DNA from 3 places in the Halalkalibacter oceani genome. Region 2 is predicted to be linked to each of the others. Evidence: predicted binding sites of a transcription regulator. Region 2 holds the regulator's gene; each other region holds the start of a gene.
What was found. Region 2 encodes Rex, which represses fermentation and respiration genes when NADH is low (regulators of the CRP and FNR family bind a similar motif). Its sites were predicted from a motif close to TTGTGAAATATTTCACAA; they were not measured.

Region 1 (7,730 bases), on a different contig from region 2:
TGGCAAAGTGGGCTGAAGAAGGTGGAAAAGCAGCGGGTGCTGAAGTGAAAGTGCTGAAAGTTCCTGAGCTTGCCCCGGAAGCGGCGATTGCCTCAAACCCGGCGTGGAAGGCTCATCTTGAGGCAACTTCAGACGTCCCTGAAGTAACGCTTGACGATCTTGAATGGGCGGACGCGATTATTTTCAGCGCACCGACACGCTTTGGTAACGTACCTGCGCAAGTAAAGCAGTTTCTTGACACGACTGGCGGATTATGGGCGACAGGCAAATTAGCGAATAAAGTTGTCAGCGCGATGTCTTCAGCGAGCAACGCCCACGGCGGTCAGGAAGCAACAATTCTTTCCATCTATACGACAATGTATCACTGGGGTGCGATTGTCGCCGCTCCTGGCTATACAGATCCATTGCTGTTTGCTTCCGGCGGAAACCCGTACGGAACAAGTGTAACCGTCGACCAGGAAGGCAATATGCAGGAAAATGTAGAAGAAGCGGCAAAGTACCAAGCGAAACGCACCGTACAAGTAGCCGAGTCGCTGAAAAAAGGAAATCAATAACAGCAAAACACCGTAACATTAGTAGAGGCCGGGATAAAAGGTTGTTTTTTACCTTTTGCCCCATCCTCTAAGCAATGAGCGGAACCGTCACGATTTTTTTAAAAGCCCGTTGTGAGTGGATTTCTCACAACGGGCTTGTGGCGTGTGAAGCCATTGCCAAGAATGGAAAACATTGAATATATTACCAAAAAAAGATAATATAAGTACTAATAAGTCGCTATTAATTCCACTTGCGACGGTCAAAAGTAGTTCACTTTACTTCTAAGTAATGATAGGGATGTGATAATCAGATGGAGAATGAGAGAGAATTTGTCAGTGTTAAAAATTTCATATTTATCAGTTTTTATAGTTTCATTGCTTCCGTCATGTTTATCTCTATTAGTGAAAGTAAAGAAACCCTTCTCCATTTTTCAAAGCAAGATCTGGTTTTGGGTATAGTGGTATTTTCTGTGTATTTTCTGATTATCTTGTTGATCTTTCAAGTAATTCTGAGCTTTATTAATAAGAAGTTTTCCTTTTCTTCTTCATTGGTGATAAAGCTTTTTTTCTTTATTGGGATCGTGAGCTTGATTATGATGAATTCACAAGTCTATGATGGAATCATATACAGTAGTTTTCTTGCGATTTATTTACTGAAAGAAATGGTTTATGAGTGAAGGGAACTGGAATGGGCTTGGTTTTCTGAAGTACGGACCGTTGTAAGCTCTTTAATCGCTTTGTTCCAGGGGGGGACAGGCTTTTTTTTGTCATAAAACAGTCACTCTCAAAGCGGGCATTGTTCTCCTGTTTCCACTATACTAATAGGAGAAGCAAAGTCTTTCTGATGTTCCGAAGGTGTATTTGCTTCAGTTGATATGTGAAATGTTTCACTAAATTGAAACAATAATTTGCAGTGAGGAGATTCTTACTATGAAGGAACTCAAGCAATTTGCAAATGAATATAAAATGAGCCGGATTTGGCTCGTCATCATTGCGGTGCTGACGGCGGCGACGATTGTCGCTCAGGCTTATTTCTTCGTGACGGTTGTCGAGCGGGTCTTTTTAGCGGGGCAGTCTTTTGCCGAAGTTCTGCCATTTTTATACGGGCTGCTCGCCGTCCTTGGAGCAAGAGCGCTTCTCACGTACATCAACGGCCGAATCGGCGTGGGGATCGCCACCCGCGTGAAACAGCGGGTCCGTCGGGCCTTGCTCGAAAAATACCGGGATGATCCGCTTCAGGCCGCGCTTCAGCGTCAGTCGGGAGAGAAGGTGAGCATGATGATGGATGCGGTCGATGAACTGGACAGCTATTACAGCACCTATCTTCCGCAGCTGATACAAACAGCGGTCGTGCCGCTCGTCATTCTCGGCGCGGTCTTTTCCCAGCATATTCCGACTGGAATTATTATGATCGTGACAGCGCCGTTTATCCCGCTCTTTATGGCGATTATCGGGATGAAGACACAGGCAAAGTCGGAGGAGCAACTGGAGAAGCTCGCCTCCTTCTCGGGTAGATTTCTTGATACGATTCAAGGCCTCGTAACCCTTAAGCTTTTTGGCCAGGCGAAGCGCCAGAAGGAAGTAATCCGCGCGAGCAGTCTCGGCTTTCGCGAGGCGACGATGGAAGTACTGAAAATTGCCTTCATTTCCTCATTGATGCTTGAATTTATTTCGATGCTCAGCATGGGGATTATCGCGCTCGAAGTAAGCTTGCAGCTTATTATCTTTCAGGGGATCAGCTTTTTCTCCGCCTTCTTTGTCCTCGTGCTCGCTCCTGAATTTTATTTGGCGTTAAAGGAACTGGGAAGCGCCTTTCATACCGGCCGCAGCAGCAAGGGCGCCGCGGCAAAAATTTCAGCAGAGCTGACGAAAGAAGGACAGAGGCTGGAATGGGGAGGTCTGACGCTGCCGGATGATCAGCCTCCGGCGATCGCCTTACGAAATGCCGGCTTTCGTTATGAAGAGAAAGGGTTTGCTTTAACGGATGTGACCGTGGATATTCCACCGTACGCGCAAGTGGCGATTGTTGGGCCAAGTGGATCGGGGAAAACGACACTTCTCAATGTGCTGAGTGGTCTGCTGCCGCTTTCCCAAGGTGAATTGCTGGTGGATGGAAAGCCGCTCTCTTCCTATGACGAAACAGCATGGTTCGCCAAGGTAAGCTATATTTCCCAGCAGCCTTACTTATTCAGCGGAACGATCGCTGAGAATATTGCGATTGGCAGCACCCGTGATGTAAGCAGGCAAGAAATTGAAGAGGCGGCCCGGCAGGCTGGGATGGCCGAGGTAATCGCAAATTTGAAAGACGGTTATCAAACGCAAATCGGCGAGGGAGGCCGTGGCCTTTCAGGTGGAGAACGGCAACGAATCGCTCTCGCACGCGCTTTTCTAAAGCGGCCGGCGGTGATTGTCTTTGATGAGCCGACGACCGGTCTTGATTTGCGCACAGAACGGATTCTCTCAGAGGGGCTAGCCGAGCTTGCCCAATCATCGACAGTGATCACGGTTGCGCACCGTTTGCACACGATTAAGCATGCCGACCACATCCTTTTTCTAAAGGGCGGGAAGGTGATTGGAGCCGGCACACATGAGCAGCTGCTGGAGCGTGTTGAGGACTACCGTAAGATGATCTCGATACAGAGGGGAGGGAGAGATGGATGAAGGAACTTGCCGCGGTTATGAAACTGATGCTTCATGAAAAAAGGGACATTGTCTACTCGGTTATCGCCGGATTTTTGGCCGGGATCGCCGCTGTCGGCCTGTTTGCTTCAAGCGGCTACCTGATCTCCAAGGGGGCGCTAATGCCGCCATTGTACGCCTTGACGGTGACGATTGCTTTCGTCAAGCTCTTTGGCTTTTTGCGGGCGCTCGGACGCTATGTCGAACGGTACTATTCGCATCGCGCTACGTTTACGATGTTGAGCCGGCTGCGCCTTTCCTTTTATGAAAAGCTTGAACCGTTGGCGCCGTCGCTTTTTCAAACGTATCGCAGTGGTGATCTGCTGGCGCGGATTGTTGGCGATGTTGAAAGCCTGCAGCATTTCTTTTTACGGGTCTTTTATCCGCTCGTTGTCCTGTTGCTCGTTTTTTTCGCGACGATTGTCTTCACCGCTTTTTATTCAGTGGCGATTGCGCTCGTCCTGCTGACCGGTCTTTTTTTGACTGGTGTCCTCATTCCGGCATGGTTCGCTTTGCGCCAGCGCAGGCTGAATAGTAATCTGCGTGACAAGCGGGGCGAGCTGTCAACGGAAGTGACGGAGTTCCTTTACGGTTTTAAAGATCTTACGCTTTACCAGCAGCAGGCGAATAAAGAAGCTGAGCTGTCGCGGGCCGCTGCTGAATATGTTGGTGAGCAGGAGAGGGAAGGACGGCAGATTCTGGCGAGCCGAGCGGTCAATACGGCTGCCTCGCTGCTCGTTTCATGGGTTGTGCTTGCTCTCGGCGCCTATTTGGTGACGACAGGAGAGCTTGACGGTTTGTTTTTAGCGATGCTTGTCATGATCTCGCTCACGGTCTTTGAGAACGCGACACCGATGGCTGCTTTCCCGAGCTATTTTGAAGATAGCCGAAGTGCGGCGCGGCGCCTGGCTTCCGTCGTGGAGCAGCCAGCGCAGACAGAGACAGAAGCGGAGCTACAGTCGCCGGGGAATGAAGTGCCGGAGATTTGGTTTGAGCGTGTCAGCTACACCTATCCAGGGGAGGGGCGACGGGCGTTAACGGACATAAGCCTTGAACTGAAGCGAGGCTCGAAAACGGCGATCGTCGGGGCGAGCGGCTCCGGCAAGTCGACGGTACTCCAATTGCTTCTCGGAATCGTCGGGCCTGAGCAGGGCGTCGTCCGTTGGAACGGAAGTGAGCTGCGGCAGCTATCGAAAGAAAAAATATGGGAGCAGGCGAATGTGGTTCTGCAGGAAAATCATTTCTTTTACGGAACGATTCGTGACAATTTGCAGCTTGCTTCTTCTGAGGCCAACGATCAAGAGATGAAGGCTGTGCTAAAGCGGGTGGCGTTGGAGCATCTGTCATTAGATGATCAAGTGCTTGAAAAGGGAGAGAACCTCTCCGGCGGGGAGAAACAACGGCTGGCGCTGGCTCGGGCGATGCTGAAACAGGCGCGTGTCTGGCTGCTCGATGAGCCGACTTCCTCTGTTGATGCTTTGACGGAAGAGCGCCTTTATCAGGAGCTTTTCCGGCAGGCTGAGGGGGCGACTGTCGTGCTGGTCAGTCATCGTCTAACCGGTTTGGAACGGATGGATCAAATTATTGTGATGGAAGATGGCCGTATAGTTGAGGCAGGCAGCTTTGAGGAGTTAATGAAAGCGAACGGCTACTTTTATCAAATGAAGGAAATTGAAAAAGATGTGATTGGGTAAAAAGGAAAGGATGTCTCAGCACGTTTTGAACGAGAGAGACATCCTTTTTTTACATAACAGTTTTATTTGTTTTTAAACATGTCAAAAAACGCATTGAAGCTTTCCACAAATTGAAAGGCAAAAATACTAACCGCAGTAACAGACAGCATGCCAACTACAACCAATCTCATCCACATCATAATCGAACGACCTCCCTAGTAAGTTAGTTTTTTTAACGTGTATAGGAAGGGGATGAGATAACGTAATTACTTTGGTACATAATCGGCCTTAATAAAAGAAAGACCCGTAAGTAATACCATACCGGTACGGCGAAGACAAGAAGCAGTATCGGCAGGAGCTGCTCAACCGGGAGAGCCCACGATACGACCACTTTCAGCTTACCGTCTCCAAGGTCATAAAAAGCATGACCGCTGCCATGATCATAGAAGTGAGTGATGTCGGCTGTCTCCAGCGGATGCACCGTCGAATAGCTGGACTGATCATGAAAGTAGACATAGATGGAAAGAAGAAACGCAGTCAAGATTGTCAAAGCACAAAATCGTTTCACAGCCGTTTCCTCCTTCTTGTAAGCTTACTTCTATCATACTCCGAAAAACGCAATTTGAAAACGAATTTCTAACTTATCTGAAAAAATAGTTTTTTTGATGGTGAGGCAGTACAGGAATTGAGGAAGACCTTAGCTCCGCACATCGTTTGCAAAGAAAAAACCGCCACGTGGATTTTTTATCCCTGTGACGGGGCTGTCCTTTGTTTTTGTGGTTTCTTGGTTAAATAGCTGTGGGCTAGCATGCCGCCCATAATGATCAGCAGGCCAATGATCGCCGCGGCAGAAGGGAATGGACTTGAGAGCAGCCACATTTCACCGAGCAGGACGAATAAAACCTGGGCTGACTGGGTCGCTTCCACGCCAGCTAAACGATCAGGGTTTTCATGAACGCGGTCGGTCGCGATAAAAAACAGCGTCGTGGCAATGACGCCGGAGCTGACGGCAACGATAAACGCTTGCAGCAGCTGGCTTGAAGAGGGAGGACCAACTGTGATCAAGCCATAGCTTGCCAGTACAAGCCAAAACGGAAGGCTTGCCACTGTCATGCCAAACACCCGTTGGAATGTATCGAGCCGCCCGCCGCACAGCTCCATCATTTTGCGGTTGCCTAAAGGGTAAGCAAACGCCGCGACAATGACAGGGAGTGTACTGAACAGCACAACTTGAATTGAAACCGTCGTCGCGTGCTGGAGCTGGATCAGCATGACACCCGCAAGGATGATAAAAGAGATCGCCAGTGACTTGAGCGGCAAGCTGTTTTTTATTCGCTTCGGACCCGTCGTAGTTTTTACTTCATGGAAAAAGAAAGGGGTCAGCAGTACGCCGGCGACAATCGTCAGCTGCCAGGTGCCGGCGACGAGCCAGCCCGGTCCATAGGCGGCGGCATAGGTGATCGGCGCGTAAAAGAGCACGAAGCCGACAAAGCTCCAGCCAATCCACGACAGCGGACGGCTCTTTATTTCAAATAAAACTTGTTTCATATTCTTTCTTGCAAGTACAATAAGAAGAAAAAAAGGAAACATGAAAATAAAGCGCAACGACGAGCTCCAAATCCAGCTTCCCCCCGTTACTTCCATTGAACGGTTTAAAATAAAGGTCACGGCAAAAAACATGGATGCAATGATTCCGATAAGAATTTCTTTCATCGACTCACCTTTTTCATTTTGTATATTAAAATATACTGTTGATAAACTATAATATACTACCTTTCGAGTGAAAAAACTACTAAAAAAGGAGGTCTGCTGATGAATTCGCATATGAACGATGCAGAAGCATTGGCCAAACATCTTGGTGCGACATTGCGGAAGCTAAGACAGGAGCGGAAAATGAGCCTGCAGGAGCTAGCGGAGATCACCTCCGTCAGCAAGCTAACTCTTGGCAATATCGAGCGGGGGGAATCGAATCCGTCGCTGGCCGTCATTTGGAAAATCGCGAATGGGCTGGCAGTGCCGCTTTCCGTTCTGCTAAATGAACAAAAGGATATTCAAATTTCTCGCTGCCATGAAGGAAATAAAGTAGTCAGTGCCAATGAAGTGTGCACGCTCGAACCGATGTTTGAAGTGTCCAGCTACGGATCTAGCGAGATTCATCGGGCGTTTCTTCAACCGCATAGCGAGTATCGTCCCGGCGCGCATCAGCAGGGCGTGACAGAATACGTCACAGTGATGACAGGCCGTTTAAGAATACAAATCGAAGAGGAGCACTACGAGTTAAACCAATATGACTCGATCACCTTCAACGGAGACAAAGTGCACGCCTACCAAAATCCCACCTCAGAAATAACCGTCCTCCACTTCCTCATGACCTATACAAGTCCGAAGCCATGAGCGTAACCGCCACGATCCCGTCCTTTTTCGTAACTTGAAGAAGAGTAATGACTCCGCACGTTGCGCGCTTTGCTACGAGTGGGTTTCTCGTAGCAAGGCTTTCAAAATCAGGAAATGGCTACGCTCATTACGGAAAAGCTGCTGAAAAAGTACGATTTCCACTTTTTTAGCAGCTTCATGTAACCCACTCACGCTTTTCCCGCCAGCTTCAACTTCCTTACGAGAAGAAGCGGGGTCATGCCAACGGCGATCAGTAGTGCTAAAAAGGCCGGGAGGTAGGATTCTGTCAAGCTGGAGCTGTAAACGGCCGCGAGTAATCCGACACTTGTCACCCGTCCGGCGCTTAAGGCGATTTCACGAGAGATGACCAATTCAACTCTTGTAGCCCCTTGGTCATCCAGCTCGGCAATATTATTCAGCGACATTGTGTTAAACGGCACCTCAAACAGCG
Region 2 (7,730 bases):
GCGTCTGGACAGTGGATGATGAGGACACGCTGAACAAGCTTGCAAGCTTTCACGACGAGCTGCGGGTTACGACAAACTATCCCGAGCGCATCATCGCCCTTCAGGCAGCGCACTAAAAAAGACTGAGACAGCAAGGGCTGGACAAAAGGTTGTTTTTACCTTTTGTCCAGCCCTTTGTAGGACGAAGTGCTTTATTCCTGCAGCTGCTCCCATTCTTCCATGTATCTCTCGATAGTTGGATGAAGCTGATCGATTTTTTGCTGGAGAGCCAGAGCCTCCTCGTGATTGGAGTAAATCTCGGGATCACAAAGCGCTTCTTCACATTTGGCAAGCTCCGTTTCCGCCTGTTCAATAAGCTGCTCGAGCTCTTCAATTCGGCGTGCACGCTGGCGTTCCAGTTTTTTCGCTTCCTTGTCCGCCTCATAATTCCGTTTGTCGGACTGTTCCTCTGGTTGGGTCGGGTTCCCGGCTTCCTCCTGTTCCAATTGCTCGCGCTGTTGCATTTCCGCTTTTTTCGTTACATAGTAGTCGTAATCACCAAGATAATTCGTGATTTGACCATTCTCAAGCTCGGCCATTCTTGTCGCAATCCGGTTGAGGAAGTAACGGTCATGTGAGACGAAAAGCAAGGTGCCAGGATAATCAATCAAGGCCGCTTCCAGCATTTCTTTTGCGTCGAGATCGAGATGGTTCGTCGGCTCATCAAGAATCAGGAAATTGGCTTTTTGCATCATTAGCTTCGCCAAGGCAAGGCGCGCCTTTTCGCCGCCGCTTAACGCCGACACTGGCTTGAGCACATCATCCCCACTGAATAGAAAGTTGCCGAGCACGGTCCGGATTTCCTTTTCAGGTAATAACGGATAGTCATCCCACAGCTCCTGCAGCACAAGCTTGTTCGATTGGAGATTCGCCTGCTCCTGATCGTAATAGCCAATCGTTACGTTGCTGCCGAGGCGGATCGTTCCGTCCTGAAGCGGGATTGCCTTCATTAACGCTTTTAATAGCGTCGATTTGCCGGCTCCATTTGGACCGATCAGGGCGACGCTTTCGCCGCGGTCGATCGCCAAATCAAGATTGCGGAAAATCGAGTGCTCGCCGTAGGCTGCATGAAGGCCGGTTGCCCGCAGCACTTCATTTCCGCTTTGTCTGTCAATCTCAAAAGAAAAGGAAGCGGATTTCTCGGAACCTTGAGGCCGGTCGAGCCGCTCCATTTTCTCAAGCTGCTTGCGCCGGCTTTGTGCCCGCTTTGTCGTCGAGGCGCGAACGATATTTTTTTGAATGAAGTCCTCGAGCTTGGCAATTTGCTCCTGCTGCTTGTCATATTGCTTTACTTCAAGCTCGTAGCGCTTTGCCTTCTCCTCGAGGTAATCACTGTAATTTCCGTAGTATTTGGTTGATTTCGTTCTGGAAATCTCAACGACCTTTGTGACGATTTTATCGAGAAAATAACGGTCATGGGAGACGATCAAAATCGCTCCTTTATAGCCGAGCAAATAATGCTCAAGCCAGGTTAAGGTGGAAATGTCGAGATGGTTGGTCGGTTCATCAAGAATGAGCAGGTCCGGCTTTGTCAGAAGCAGCTTTGCTAAAGCAAGCCGCGTCTTTTGCCCGCCGCTCAGCGTGGCAATTTTCGTGCTGTATTCGAAGTCGGCAAAGTTCATCCCGGCAAGCACGGTCCGGATGTCGGCTTCATATTGATAGCCGCCTTTATCCTTGAAAGCGAGCTGCTTTTCATCGTATTCCCGCAGCAGCTTTTCATAGCGCGTGGCGTTTTGCAGTAAATCAGGGTCGGACATTTGCGCTTCCAGCGTGCGCAGCTGTTGTTCCATTTGGCGCAAAGGCTCAAAGACAGTCAGCATTTCATCCCAGATCGACAGGTTGGATTCGAGTCCAGTGTCCTGGGCGAGGTAGCCAAGCTCCATCCCTTTAGGGAGCATCAGCTCGCCCTCATCATAGGAAAGCTGTCCGGCAATGATTTTCAGCAAGGTTGATTTGCCGGCTCCATTACGTCCGACGAGGGCAAGACGTTCTCCAGTTTGGATATCTAGTTTAATATTTGATAAAATAGGCTCTGCACCGAATGATTTTGAAAGATTGATGCACTGTAAAACAATCATGATTTTCCCTTTCTATCTTCTGGCAAGATACGACGTGTTTTCAAAAAAGCTGTATACTGTGAGTGTATCGCAGAATTAATCTTTCAACAACTTATTGAACATGAAACGAAACCACTTACAAACTGTGTGAAATGGTGTACAATGAAAAAATGAGGACCATGTCCTCGCAGGTAGGAGGGAGGCGCTGATGAAAAGTGAGCAAACGAAGATTCCCCAAGCAACTGCAAAGCGGCTGCCTTTGTACTATCGGTTTTTGGAGAATCTCCAGGCCTCAGGAAAACAGAGAGTATCGTCAACAGAATTGAGTGAGGCAGTGAAAGTAGATTCAGCGACCATTCGTCGCGACTTTTCCTATTTTGGAGCACTTGGGAAAAAAGGCTATGGCTATAATGTCAATTATTTGCTTTCTTTTTTTCGTAAGACACTTGACCAGGATGAATTGACGAAAGTGATTCTTGTCGGTGTCGGCAACCTTGGGACAGCCTTTTTGAACTACAATTTTTCTAAAAATAATAATACTGAAATTGTGATGGCGTTTGATGTTGATCAGGAAAAGGTCGGCAAGGACATTGGTGGAGTGACGATCTATCATCTTGAACAGCTGACTGAGCTGATTGATCCGGAGGTGACGGTCGCCATTTTGACAGTCCCGGCTCTCGCTGCGCAAAAGATTGCCGATCAGCTCGTGCAATCAGGAATTAAGGGAATCCTTAATTTCACACCGGCCCGTCTGGACGTGCCCGAAGAAGTCCGCGTCCATCACATTGACCTGTCCGTCGAATTACAGGCGTTAGTTTATTTTCTAAAGCATTATCCCGTATAATAGGAATACTCCGACCGGGAGTATTCCGAAAAGCAAACGGGTGGCGAACGGAGCGGCTTGACGGCCCACCGGGAGTATGACTGCAAGCGAAGTTCCTCAGCGAAGCTGTTGCTGAGTATGCTAAAAGGACAAGGAGGTGCTACCTATGGGATTAGGAGCAGGAAGTATTGCGATTATTGCGCTTGTTGCATTGTTGATTTTTGGTCCGAAAAAACTGCCGGAGCTTGGAAAAGCTGCTGGGAATACACTGCGTGAATTCAAGCATGCAACAAAAGGCTTGGCGGATGATGATGACGATAAAAAGAAAGATAATAACAAAGCCTAAGCAGGAAGGGTTTATCCATGGAACAAAAAGATATGTCGGTGATGGAACACATTGTGGAGTTAAGGCGGCGAATAATCATCACACTCGCTTTCTTTGCAGTGGCTTTTATCGCCGGCTTTTTTTTAGCGACTCCTTTAATCACATATTTGCAGAGCACGCCAACCGCAGCTGATTTGCCGATGAACGCCTTTAAAATGACCGATTCAATCCGGATCTTTATGACGTTCGCATTCGCGAGTGCGTTAATCTTAACGTTCCCAATTATTCTGTATCAGCTTTGGGCTTTTGTCCGGCCCGGCCTTCATGAGAATGAACAGAAGGCGACATTGTCCTATATTCCGCTTGCATTTTTGCTGTTTTTAGCGGGAATCGCCTTCGCTTATTTTATTTTGTTTCCTTACCTGGTTCAGTTCATGAGCAATTTAGCAGAGCGGCTCGGTATTACGGAACAGTATGGGATTAATGAATACTTTACGTTTCTTTTTCAGGTGACGCTCCCATTCGGTGTGTTATTCCAGCTCCCTGTGATCGTGATGTTTTTAACGAGACTGGGGATCATAACCCCGATGCTGTTAAGCCAGGTGCGCAAGCTAGCTTATTTTGTGCTGCTGGTCATCGCCGGGATGATTACCCCGCCTGAAGTCATTTCGCATTTAATGGTCACGGTGCCCCTCTTGCTGCTCTATGAATTCAGCATCTGGGTATCCTATGTGACGTACCGGAAAGTACAAAAAGCAGAAAGAGAACGGGAAGAAGCGGAAGCAGCCGATTCATAATAAAGGTTGAAAAACGAGCAGGGAAACAGGTTCCTGCTCGTTTTTTTGATTAGAGGAATCGATACGATCCTAGGGTAACAGCAGCACAAGAACTATTCCATCTTAAATTTTACACAATAGTTTGTGAAATATTGAACAAAGTGTGAAATGTGTAAGATATGGTAGTCAAATTGATCTAAGTCCGATATACTTACCTTATAAACATTGTGAAAACATTCACAATATCATTTTAAGTGAACATGAATGAGGGGGACATTTTGATGATTGGACAATTTTTACGAGAAAACAAGGTAGTAGCAGGAATTATGGTCATATTACGCCTCTATTTAGGCTGGGCCTGGCTATCTTCAGGAGTTGGCAAGGTGACAGGGGGATTTCATGCGGGAGGTTTTTTGGAAAGTGCGGTAACGAATCCCGTGATGAAGGGGGAGGAAGTTTTATATCCTGTTTATGTAACGTTTTTAGAATCTGTGGCGATTCCGTATGCCGATCTATTTAGTCTCGTTGTCGCCTGGGGAGAGATTCTTGTTGGTTTAGGACTGATTACTGGTATTCTGACTTCTGCCGCTGCTTTTTTTGGCGTAGCGATGAATATGTCCTTTTTATTTGCCGGAACGATTTCTACAAATCCGCTGCTTATTTTGATTTCTATATTTATTATGGCGGCAGGGGCCAATGCTGGACGGTTTGGGGGAGACCGTTGGGTGCTGCCTTATCTACGCCGGCAGCTTTTGCGAAAGAGAGAGGACTTGCATGTTAAGATTGAGCAGCGTGAAGGATTGCTGCAAAAATAAATGATTTAAATGAATAAACTCTGGGGCATTAAGGAGGCACTGACTTTATTCACTGCTTTCAGATCCGGGACACAGGGTGAAAAAAGATCATCCCTGTTCCCCGGTTTTTTCTGCTTTCTCAAAGCAACCTAGCTTACAATCCATTGCGCTGCTGTGTTTAGAAATAATGAACAAATGGTATAGAAAAAAAGAATAAATCATGACAATGTGATTCCTTTCACAAAATATTCATTGATCATTTTCTCGGCGGCTTTTTCGATATGTTACAATCGCCTTGTAAAACCTATAGTGATAGTGGCAGTAGTGAAAAGCTTGTCTTGGCTCAATTTTAAAGCCCATTTTAATTTGAATGTGAAAAGGTGAGCATTTTGTAAAAGGATGAATAAAAAATTTACAGGATGATGAAAAAAGATGCCTTTGGTGTTTTTCTAAGGAGGGTGAGGAGAAATGATGGAGTACGATCCGGTGATATACAGTCGGATATTAACAGGTGTGACGTTGGGCTTTCACGCGATTTTTGCGACAATCGGGGTCGGTATTCCGCTATTAATTGCGTTGGCGGAATGGATCGGAATTAAGCGAAATGATGAGCATTACCGCTTGCTTGCGCGTCGGTGGGCGCGCGGGTTTGTGATAACGGTGGCGGTCGGAGTCGTGACAGGAACGGCTATCGGCCTCCAGCTAAGTTTATTGTGGCCCAGCTTTATGGAGGTTGCCGGGCATGCGATCAGTTTGCCAATGTTTATGGAGACATTCGCGTTCTTCTTTGAAGCGATCTTTCTTGGGATTTACCTTTATACGTGGGATCGTTTTAAAAAGAAAATTCATCACTGGCTGCTGGTGATTCCGGTGGTGATCGGCGCTTCGGCTTCGGGATTTTTTATCACGACGGTCAATGCTTTTATGAATTCACCTTACGGAATTACAGTGGAGAACGGGGTTATCACGAATATTAACCCGCTTGCGGCGATGTTTAATCCGGCGACGCCGACCAAGGTCGCTCATGTTCTTTCATCAGCTTATTTAACATCGGCCTTCATTCTGGCCGCGATTGCCGCGATTTATTTACTGCGGGGCAATCAACATGTTTATCATAAAAAAGCTCTACATTTAACGATGACGGTCGCTTGTGTATTTGCCATCGTCACCGCACTGATCGGCGATTTGTCCGGTAAATATTTAGCGGAATATCAGCCGGAAAAGCTTGCGGCGGCTGAGTGGCATTTTGAGACGACGACGGAAGCGCCATTGATCTTAGGCGGAATTTTGACCGAGGATGGAGAGATTGCTTATGCGCTGGAGCTCCCGTATGCTTTAAGCATTCTTGCCCACGGAGATCCGGGGGCAGAGGTAATCGGCCTCGAGGAATTTCCTGAAGAAGACTTGCCGCCGATGATCGTCCATTATTTATTTGATTTGATGGTCATAAGCGGGATCTTCCTGGCTGCGGTTTCGATGTTGTTTGTCATCATGCGGCTCAGAAAGAAATGGAATGAGCATAATAAGCCGCTGCTGTGGGCGATTCTTGCCGGTGCTCCGATTGCGCTATTCGCGATTGAAATGGGCTGGTTCTTTGCAGAGATTGGCCGGCAGCCTTGGATTCTCAATGGCTTTATGAGAACCGCGGAGGGAGCGACTACGTCTCAGCATGTTGACCTGATGCTCTACCTCTTTATTTTGCTCTATTTGGTACTGGCGGTGTCATGTGTGACCGTTTTACGGAAAATGTTTAAATCGAATCCGGTTGAACAGGAATTACTTGATCGGGGAATCGAATAGAGGGGGGAGATCATGAATTATGAATTAATTGGAATTACCGTGTTGTGGACATTCTTATATGGCTATTTAATTGTCGCGTCGATTGATTTCGGCGCCGGCTTCTTTAGCTACTATTCGACAGTAACCGGACGGGAGCATATTATCAACAAAGTGATCAACCGTTATCTTTCCCCGGTCTGGGAAGTGACCAATGTCTTTCTCGTATTCTTTTTCATCGGCATTATCGGTTTCTTTCCATCGACGGCGTACTACTATGGCACGGCTTTGCTGATTCCCGGGAGTTTCGCGATTGTTTTGCTGGCGATCAGAGGCTCGTATTATGCCTTTTATCATTACGGCTTCCGTGGAAACCGGCTCTATAAGTTTCTGTATGGGGCGACGGGGCTGTTGATTCCCGCTTCCTTATCGGTTGTGCTGACGATTTCAGAGGGTGGCTTTATCGTCATCGAGAACGACAATGTCATGCTTGATTACGGCGCCTTGTTTTCCAGCTTCTACTCATGGTCGGTCGTTATTCTGGCGATTGTCAGCGTGCTTTACATTTCGGCCTGCTTCCTGACGTTTTATGCTTATAAAGCGCGGGATATGAAGGCGTTTGAGGTATTAAGAGGCTATGCGTTATTCTGGAGCTTTCCGACGATTTTGGCAAGCGTGCTCGTCTTCTTTGCCCTCAATCAGCATAACCCGGTGCATTTTGCCAAGATGGTGGATATATCATGGGTGTTCAGCTTATCCTTTCTGTTTTTCCTTGGCGCCGTCTATTTTGTCTGGAAAAAGCGGCAGCTCGGTTTAGCCTTTATCTTTGTTATGCTCCAGTTTGCCACGGCCTTTTTCGGCTATGGAGCGTCTCATTTGCCGTATTTGCTCTATCCGCATTTAACGATTTATGACGGCTTTACGAACGAGGCGATGGCCATTGCGCTGATCGTCGCCTTCATAGCCGGTCTCTGCCTGCTAATTCCGTCACTCTATTTGTTAATGCGCCTGTTTCTGTTTGATAATAAATATGTGGAAGGACGAAAATAGGAGGTGGGGTTGTGAACTTCTTTCTGATTATGATCGCACCGATACTCATCGTCGTACTGGCGGTACTCGGACTTTTTTGGTGGGGAGCAA
Region 3 (7,730 bases), on a different contig from region 2:
TACAAGTAACACGAAATATAGAAATACGAACAATACAAATAACGTACCTAAATTACCAGAGCTTGTAGCCGCTTCAGCTGTAGTTTGAACACGAAAAATTGTCCAGGGCTGTCTCCCAGTACAACTAAAAATCCATCCTATCTCAATTCCCACTATCGCAAGTGGGCCAGCCGCGACAATTGAGGCGAGCATCCATCTTGGTACCGAAAATTTCTGCTTTCGTTTTATAAACATCCAAAGAAGAGTAATACCTGCGACAGCTAATAAGCCAAATCCGATGAAAACCATTAAATTGAACAATGTATGAACAAATAAAGGCGGCCACTCTTCACGCGGAAAGTCATTTAAGCCCACTATTTCAGCATTGACATCATAGGTTGCCAACCAGCTTAGTAAATATGGGATCTCTATTCCACCAATTACTTCATTTGCTTCTGGACTAGGGGTCCCAAATATTGTTAAGCTTGCCCCTCTTTGCGTATCAAAAAGCCCTTCTGCCGCAGCGAGTTTTATTGGGATCTCTTCATATAACATAACCGTCGTATCATGACCAGTTGAGGCAGTCCAGGCAGACATCGCAAAAGCAAACATCAGTGTGATCGTTAGTCCTTTTTTATGGTATTGCATCTCCCGCTCAGGTAAATCTGGCTTCAACATTTTAAAGGCGGCTACAGCCGCCAGCACAAACGCCCCGGCCATATAGGCCGTGCTGACCACATGCATCGCTGTAGGAAAGAAGCTTGGAGATAACGCGGCAGCCAAGGGATCGACATTCGTTACTTGCCCATTAATGAGCTCGAACCCCCTTGGTGTGTTCATCCAGGAATGTACGCTTGTTATTAAAATAGCTGATGCCACCGCTCCTAAAGCGACAAAAAACGAGCTGATCAGGCGCATCGCCGCTGTCAGGCGATCAGCCGCATACACATAAATAGCCAAAAATAGAGATTCCAAAAAGAAAGCAAAAATCTCAATTTGAAAAGGCAATGCCACAACCTGTCCGACAATCTCCATATAACCAGGCCATAGCAAAGACAGCATAACAGCAACAATCGTCCCTGTTGGGATCGCCACACCAAGTAAAATAGCCAACCCTTTCGTCCAACGCTTGGCAAGAATAGCATAATCCTGTTCTTTTTTTATTGCCCTCATAATTTCAGCGAAGAAAATCATAAGAGACACCCCAACAGTCAACGTAGCAAAGATAATATGAAACGCCATTGAAGATCCAAATAACATCCGAGATAACATCACGTTATCCATTTCTATTCCCTACTTTCAATTAATGTATGAACCTATTTTGCTCCACCTCATTGTTAATATGTATTATTTGTAAAAGATTACACAAACCTATAAATGAGGTGATGAGATGGAATGGATCCCAATTGTCAGCCGTACCTGTTCAGGTTTAGTCTTTTTTTTGTTAATCTTTATCTACTTTGTCATTGCTAAGCAAGACAGAGCCGCTAAGCGGAGACTAAAAAGCCGATAAGAAAACCGCACAGCGGCTTTTCTTATCAGCGGCGTGCGGAGCCGTTACAATCATTTAAGGCCGTCTGAAATCGGGGTTCTTTCAGACGGCCGTAACGCCCGAAGCCATCGCCCTTCCACGAATTATTCTATCCTTTCTTATCGTTCAAAAAAAACGCATGAGATCAGTGTTTTGCACTTGACCTCATGCGTTTATTCACATTTTTATTTTTTCAAGTTATAAAACGCGTTAATGCCGCCGTAGGTTGCTACGTTGGCAAGCTCGTCCTCAATGCGGAGCAGCTGATTGTACTTCGCGACGCGGTCTGTCCGTGATGGCGCACCCGTCTTAATTTGACCGGCGTTTGTCGCGACGGCGATATCCGCAATCGTCGCATCTTCTGTTTCACCAGAACGGTGAGAGATGACAGCCGTGTAGCCGGCGCGCTTCGCCATTTCAATCGCTTCAAAGGTTTCTGTCAACGTTCCGATTTGGTTCACCTTAATAAGAATCGAATTGCCGACCCCTTTTTCAATGCCTTCTGAAAGCTTCGCCGTATTCGTCACAAACAAATCGTCACCGACGAGCTGAACTTTTTTGCCAAGGCGGTCTGTCAGCAGCTTATGGCCTTCCCAGTCGTTTTCATCCAATCCATCCTCGATTGAAATGATCGGATATTTCGCGACAAGCTCTTCGTAGAAGGACACCATTTCCTCGGAAGAAAGCACCTTTCCTTCTCCAGCCAGGTGGTATTTCCCGTCTTCTTTATTAAACAGCTCAGAAGACGCGACGTCCATCGCCAGCTTGACTTCCTCACCCGGCTTATAGCCTGCTTTTTCGATCGCTTCAATAATCGTTGACAGGGCTTCTTCGTTTGATGAAAGGTTCGGCGCAAATCCGCCTTCATCGCCGACTGCCGTGTTGTAGCCTTTGCTCTTCAGTACAGCCTTCAGGTTATGGAAAATTTCCGCTCCCATCCGCAATGCTTCACGGAAGTTTGGCGCACCTACCGGCATTACCATGAATTCCTGGATATCAACATTGTTATCGGCATGCTCCCCGCCATTGATGATATTCATCATCGGCACCGGAAGCTGCTTCGCATTGAATCCACCCAAATAGACGTACAACGGCAGTCCAAGCGCATCAGCGGCAGCATGAGCGACAGCCATTGACACACCGAGGATTGCGTTTGCTCCAAGCTTGCCTTTATTATCCGTTCCATCAAGCTCGATCATCATCTGGTCGATCCCAACCTGATCAAGCGCGTCAAAGCCGATCAGCTCAGGGGCAATGATTTCATTGACATTATCAACCGCTTGCAGGACGCCTTTGCCCATATAACGCTCGCCCCCGTCACGCAGTTCAACGGCTTCATACTCACCAGTCGAGGCACCACTTGGTACGAGCGCACGGCCCATTGCTCCCGATTCTAAATAAACTTCCACCTCTACTGTCGGATTCCCGCGGGAATCAAGTACTTCACGAGCATATACATCTGTAATCATTGTCATATTACATTCACTCCTTTAGTAAAATATGGGGCGGTTTCAAATGGCGATGGCGTGCTTCACTACCCGCTTACAGAAAAGGGCCCCGGTCTCCTCAGGCGCGAAACCTGTAGTGAGGCCGCTCATCGCTTTTTTAGTTTATCAAATTAAAATAATGGCTTCCCTGTCATTTCAGGCGGCTGTTCAGCCTGCAACAGCTTCAGCACCGTTGGAGCCAGGTCGGCTAAAATCCCATCCGTACGTAACGTTACTCCTTTTTCGGTCACAATAACCGGCACGTGATTCGTCGTATGGGCAGTCATCGGCTTCCCATCCAATGTCACAACTTCGTCAGCGTTACCATGATCCGCCGTGATAATGGCCGCGCCACCTTTCGCCAGAATCGCGTCGACGATCCGACCCAAACATTCATCAACGGTTTCGACCGCTTTTATTGTCGGTTCGAGCATCCCGGAATGTCCGACCATATCAGGGTTGGCAAAGTTTAAAATAATCGCGTCATGGCGGTCAGCCTCAATATCGGCAAGCAGCGCCTCCGTTACTTCATAGGCGCTCATCTCCGGCTGCAAATCATACGTCGCCACCTTTGGAGAGTCAATTAAAATCCGATCCTCTCCCGGAAACGGCTCCTCACGTCCTCCACTGAAAAAGAAAGTGACATGCGGATATTTTTCCGTCTCGGCAATTCGCAGCTGGGTAAACTTCTGCTGCGCGAGCACTTCACCTAGCGTATTATCGAGGTTCGTCGGTTTAAACGCAACAAAGCCATCGACCGTCTCGCTGAAATGGGTCAGGCAGACATAATGAAGCCGCTTCGGCTGCTTCTCCCCGCGGTCAAAGCCGCGGAAATCATCGTTCGTAAATACTTGGGACATTTGAATCGCGCGGTCAGGGCGGAAGTTAAAAAAGATGACCGCATCATCATCCTGAATCGTCGCGACCGGCGCGCCATTTTCGCGGGTGATGACCGATGGAATGATAAATTCATCAAAAATGCCATTCTTGTAATTATCCGTGATCACTTCAAGCGGAGCACTGTAGGTTGGCCCTTCGCCATACACCATCGCGCGGTACGATTTGTTAACGCGCTCCCAGCGCTTATCGCGGTCCATCGCATAATAGCGGCCGTGCAGCGAAGCGATTTCGCCAAGGCCAAGCTCATCGAGCTTTTCCTGAAGACCGCGCACGTAGACTTCGGCCGATGTTTGTCCAACATCACGTCCATCAAGAAAACCGTGAATATAGACGTTGTCGACTTGTTCTCTTTTCGCCAGCTCAAGCAAAGCAAACAAGTGATCAATATGGCTATGAATGCCCCCGTCAGAAAGCAAGCCATAAATATGTAATGCACTTTTCTTTGCTTTCACATGGTTCATCGCATTCAAAAAGGTTTCATTTTCAAAAAACTCACCTTCCCGAATGGAGAGATTAACCCGCGTTAAGCTCTGGTAGACGATCCGGCCGGCACCGATGTTTAAATGACCAACCTCGGAATTTCCCATCTGTCCTTGCGGCAATCCAACCGCCTCGCCCTGGGCTTCCAGCGTCGCATGCGGATACTGCTCCCAATAACGGTCGAAATTCGGCTTCCGGGCCTGCGCCACCGCGTTGCCAATAACTTCATCACGGATCGCAAAACCATCAAGGATAATCAAAGCTACCGGCTTCCTACTCATTGAGCCGCCTCCACTAACGCGACAAACGATGCAGGTTCCAGGCTCGCCCCGCCAACAAGTGCCCCATCAATGTCAGATTGAGCCATATACTCTTTTATATTAGCAGGTTTTACACTTCCGCCATACTGTATTCTGATCGCCTGCGCCGCTTCTGCGGAAAACTGTTCAGCTACCACTTGACGAATATAGCGGCACACTTCATTCGCATCATCAGCAGAGGACGATTTCCCGGTACCGATCGCCCAGATTGGCTCATAAGCAATCACCGTTTGTTTGATTTGCTCCTCATTGAGACCGTCTAGGCCAGCCTCTACTTGAGATTTGACAACGTCATTTGTTTTTCCTGCTTCACGTTCGGCATCCGTCTCGCCGCAGCACATAATCGGAGTCAGCTGATGGGCAAAAGCGGCTTTCACCTTTTTATTGACGGTTTCATCCGTTTCCGCAAACATTTCACGCCGCTCCGAGTGGCCGATAATGACATAGTCGACATTCATATCAGCCAAAGCGACAGGGCTGATTTCTCCTGTGAACGCGCCGCTTTCTTCAAAGTGGACATTTTGTGCACCGACTTTTAAATCCGTTCCAGCTGCTTCCTTCACCAGGCTTTCTAAAAAAAGGGCCGGCGCACAGACGACTGCATCAACCGCTGCTGCTGAAGGAATGCTTTCTTTTACTTCCTGCACAAATTGCTTTGCTTCGCCGAGCGTTTTGTTCATTTTCCAGTTTCCTGCAATAATTGCTTTACGCATTATTTCACCTCTTTTAATTCTTTCCTGCTTATTTATCCGTTAATGCGACAACACCTGGAAGCTGCTTGCCTTCCATAAATTCCAATGACGCACCGCCACCTGTGGAAATGTGGCTCATTTTATCAGCAAGCTTAAACTTTTCCACCGCGGCGGCTGAATCGCCACCGCCGATAACCGAATACGTGTCCGTGCTCGCCGCAAGCGCCTCAGCAACACCTTTCGTTCCTTTTGCAAATGAGTCAAGCTCAAAGACGCCCATCGGGCCATTCCAAATGACGAGCTTCGACTGTTCGATGACCTTACGATATGTATCAATCGTTTTCGGCCCGATATCCAATGCTTCCCAATCGGCGGGAATGGAATCGATATCCACCACTTTTTTGTTCGCATCATCTGAAAAATCATCGGCTACGGTGACATCAAGCGGTAAATGAAACTGTACCCCGTTCGCCTTCGCTTTTTCCATAAATGATGCGGCAAGGTCAATTTTATCTTCTTCCAGCAACGATTTTCCGACTTCATGGCCGCACGCTTTCACAAATGTATAAGCAAGACCGCCGCCGATGATCAAATTGTCGACTTTATCAAGCAAATGATCAATCACGCCAATTTTATCTTTCACTTTAGCTCCGCCGATAATTGCGGTAAATGGCCGCTCCGGATCGGACAGCGCTTTGCCAAGCACATCCAGCTCCTTTTCCATTAAAAATCCAGCCGCCGCCTGAAGATGATGAGCAATCCCTTCTGTCGAAGCATGAGCCCGGTGTGCCGCGCCAAACGCGTCATTGACATACAGGTCCGCCAGTTCGGCAAAGGCTTTTGCCAGTTCAGGATCGTTTTTCTCTTCTCCCGGGTAAAAGCGGACGTTCTCAAGAAGAGCGACTTCGCCGTCCTGTAACGCCGCTGCCGCTTCCTGCGCAACCGGTCCATAAGCTTCCGTAACCATCTTAACGTCTTTTCCAAGCAATTCTCCCAAGCGTGTGGCGACAGGGGCAAGCCGCAGTTCTTCCACCACTTCTCCTTTTGGACGACCAAGATGCGAGGCGAGCAAAACCCGCGCTCCTTGTCCGATTAAGTATTCGATCGTCGGAAGGGCAGCCCGGATCCGGGTTTCATCTGTAATGACCCCATCTTTCATCGGGACGTTAAAGTCTACTCGGCAGAAGACCTTTTTTCCTTTCAGTTCCAAATCATGCAACGTTATTTTGTTCAAGCCGCTAACCTCCTTATTCACCAAAACATTCTACAAACAGCGGAAAAAGAGAGGCAGAATTATTTTTCTCCTCTCTGCATCCGTCTACTTGATTATAGACCTTGCTTCGCCATATATTCAACAAGATCAATCACGCGGTGTGAATAGCCTGATTCGTTATCATACCAAGAGATGACCTTGACCATGTTACCTTCCATCACCATCGTGGAAAGAGCATCGATTGTCGAAGATGCCGGATTGCCATTGTAGTCCCCTGAAACAAGCGGCTCTTCACTGTAAGCAAGAATGCCTTTTAACGGACCTTCCGCAGCTGCCTGGAATGCGGCGTTAACTTCTTCCACTGTCACATCCTGATTCAGTTCCGCTACTAAATCAACTAGTGAAACGTTAGGCGTCGGTACACGCATGGCACCGCCATTCAGCTTTCCTTTAAGCTCAGGCAATACGAGAGCAACGGCTTTCGCAGCGCCTGTCGTCGTTGGAATAATATTTTCCGCTGCGGCACGCGCACGACGGTAGTCTTTATGCGGCAAATCAAGAATTTGCTGGTCATTCGTATACGAGTGAACAGTTGTCATCATGCCGCGCTTGATGCCAAATTTATCATTAAGTACTTTCGCAAACGGCGCAAGGCAGTTTGTTGTACAAGAAGCATTAGAAATGACATGGTGGCTGGCCGCATCATATTTTTCTTCATTTACTCCCATAACAATTGTAATATCTTCATCGGAAGCCGGTGCAGAAATAATGACCTTCTTCGCTCCTGCTTCAATATGTTTTGCCGCATCAGCCCGCTTCGTGAAGAAGCCTGTCGATTCAACAACAATTTCCACTCCGCGCTCATTCCAGGCAAGCTTAGCCGGGTCGCGTTCAGCAGAAACGTTGATTTCCTGCCCGTTCACAATTAACGCATTTTCCTGCACCGACACGTCAGCGTCGAGCTTTCCGTGTACAGAATCATACTTTAACAAGTGAGCTAGCATCTTCGCATCGGTTAAATCATTGATCGCCACTACTTCTACATTCGGGTTTTTCAACGCTGCACGGAAGACATTACGACCAATCCGGCCGAAACCATTAATTCCAATTTTTGTTGTCATCTTACAT

Region 1: cydD (thiol reductant ABC exporter subunit CydD) is a predicted target of Rex. The motif match lies at 1,409-1,426, and genes of this name have one in related genera.
Region 3: ABMB67_RS18060 (cytochrome ubiquinol oxidase subunit I) is a predicted target of Rex. The motif match lies at 1,331-1,348, and genes of this name have one in related genera.

The regions. Positions count from the first base shown of each region.
Region 1 covers NZ_JBEPKD010000009.1:117,033-124,762, reverse strand. The annotation lists gene wrbA (NAD(P)H:quinone oxidoreductase) at 1-554, shown strand, start outside; gene cydD (thiol reductant ABC exporter subunit CydD) at 1,464-3,194, shown strand; gene cydC (thiol reductant ABC exporter subunit CydC) at 3,191-4,906, shown strand; gene ABMB67_RS12070 (hypothetical protein) at 5,118-5,453, opposite strand; gene ABMB67_RS12065 (DMT family transporter) at 5,630-6,598, opposite strand; gene ABMB67_RS12060 (helix-turn-helix domain-containing protein) at 6,698-7,279, shown strand; gene ABMB67_RS12055 (MFS transporter) at 7,468-7,730, opposite strand, start outside.
Region 2 covers NZ_JBEPKD010000010.1:20,081-27,810, forward strand. The annotation lists gene ABMB67_RS12460 (glycerophosphodiester phosphodiesterase) at 1-116, shown strand, start outside; gene ABMB67_RS12465 (ABC-F family ATP-binding cassette domain-containing protein) at 192-2,117, opposite strand; gene ABMB67_RS12470 (redox-sensing transcriptional repressor Rex) at 2,305-2,940, shown strand; gene ABMB67_RS12475 (twin-arginine translocase TatA/TatE family subunit) at 3,086-3,265, shown strand; gene tatC (twin-arginine translocase subunit TatC) at 3,283-4,041, shown strand; gene ABMB67_RS12485 (DoxX family protein) at 4,302-4,835, shown strand; gene ABMB67_RS12490 (cytochrome ubiquinol oxidase subunit I) at 5,283-6,614, shown strand; gene ABMB67_RS12495 (cytochrome d ubiquinol oxidase subunit II) at 6,627-7,640, shown strand; gene cydS (cytochrome bd oxidase small subunit CydS family protein) at 7,652-7,730, shown strand, end outside.
Region 3 covers NZ_JBEPKD010000021.1:46,491-54,220, reverse strand. The annotation lists gene ABMB67_RS18060 (cytochrome ubiquinol oxidase subunit I) at 1-1,263, opposite strand, end outside; gene eno (phosphopyruvate hydratase) at 1,696-2,985, opposite strand; gene gpmI (2,3-bisphosphoglycerate-independent phosphoglycerate mutase) at 3,129-4,658, opposite strand; gene tpiA (triose-phosphate isomerase) at 4,655-5,410, opposite strand; gene ABMB67_RS18040 (phosphoglycerate kinase) at 5,439-6,623, opposite strand; gene gap (type I glyceraldehyde-3-phosphate dehydrogenase) at 6,716-7,723, opposite strand.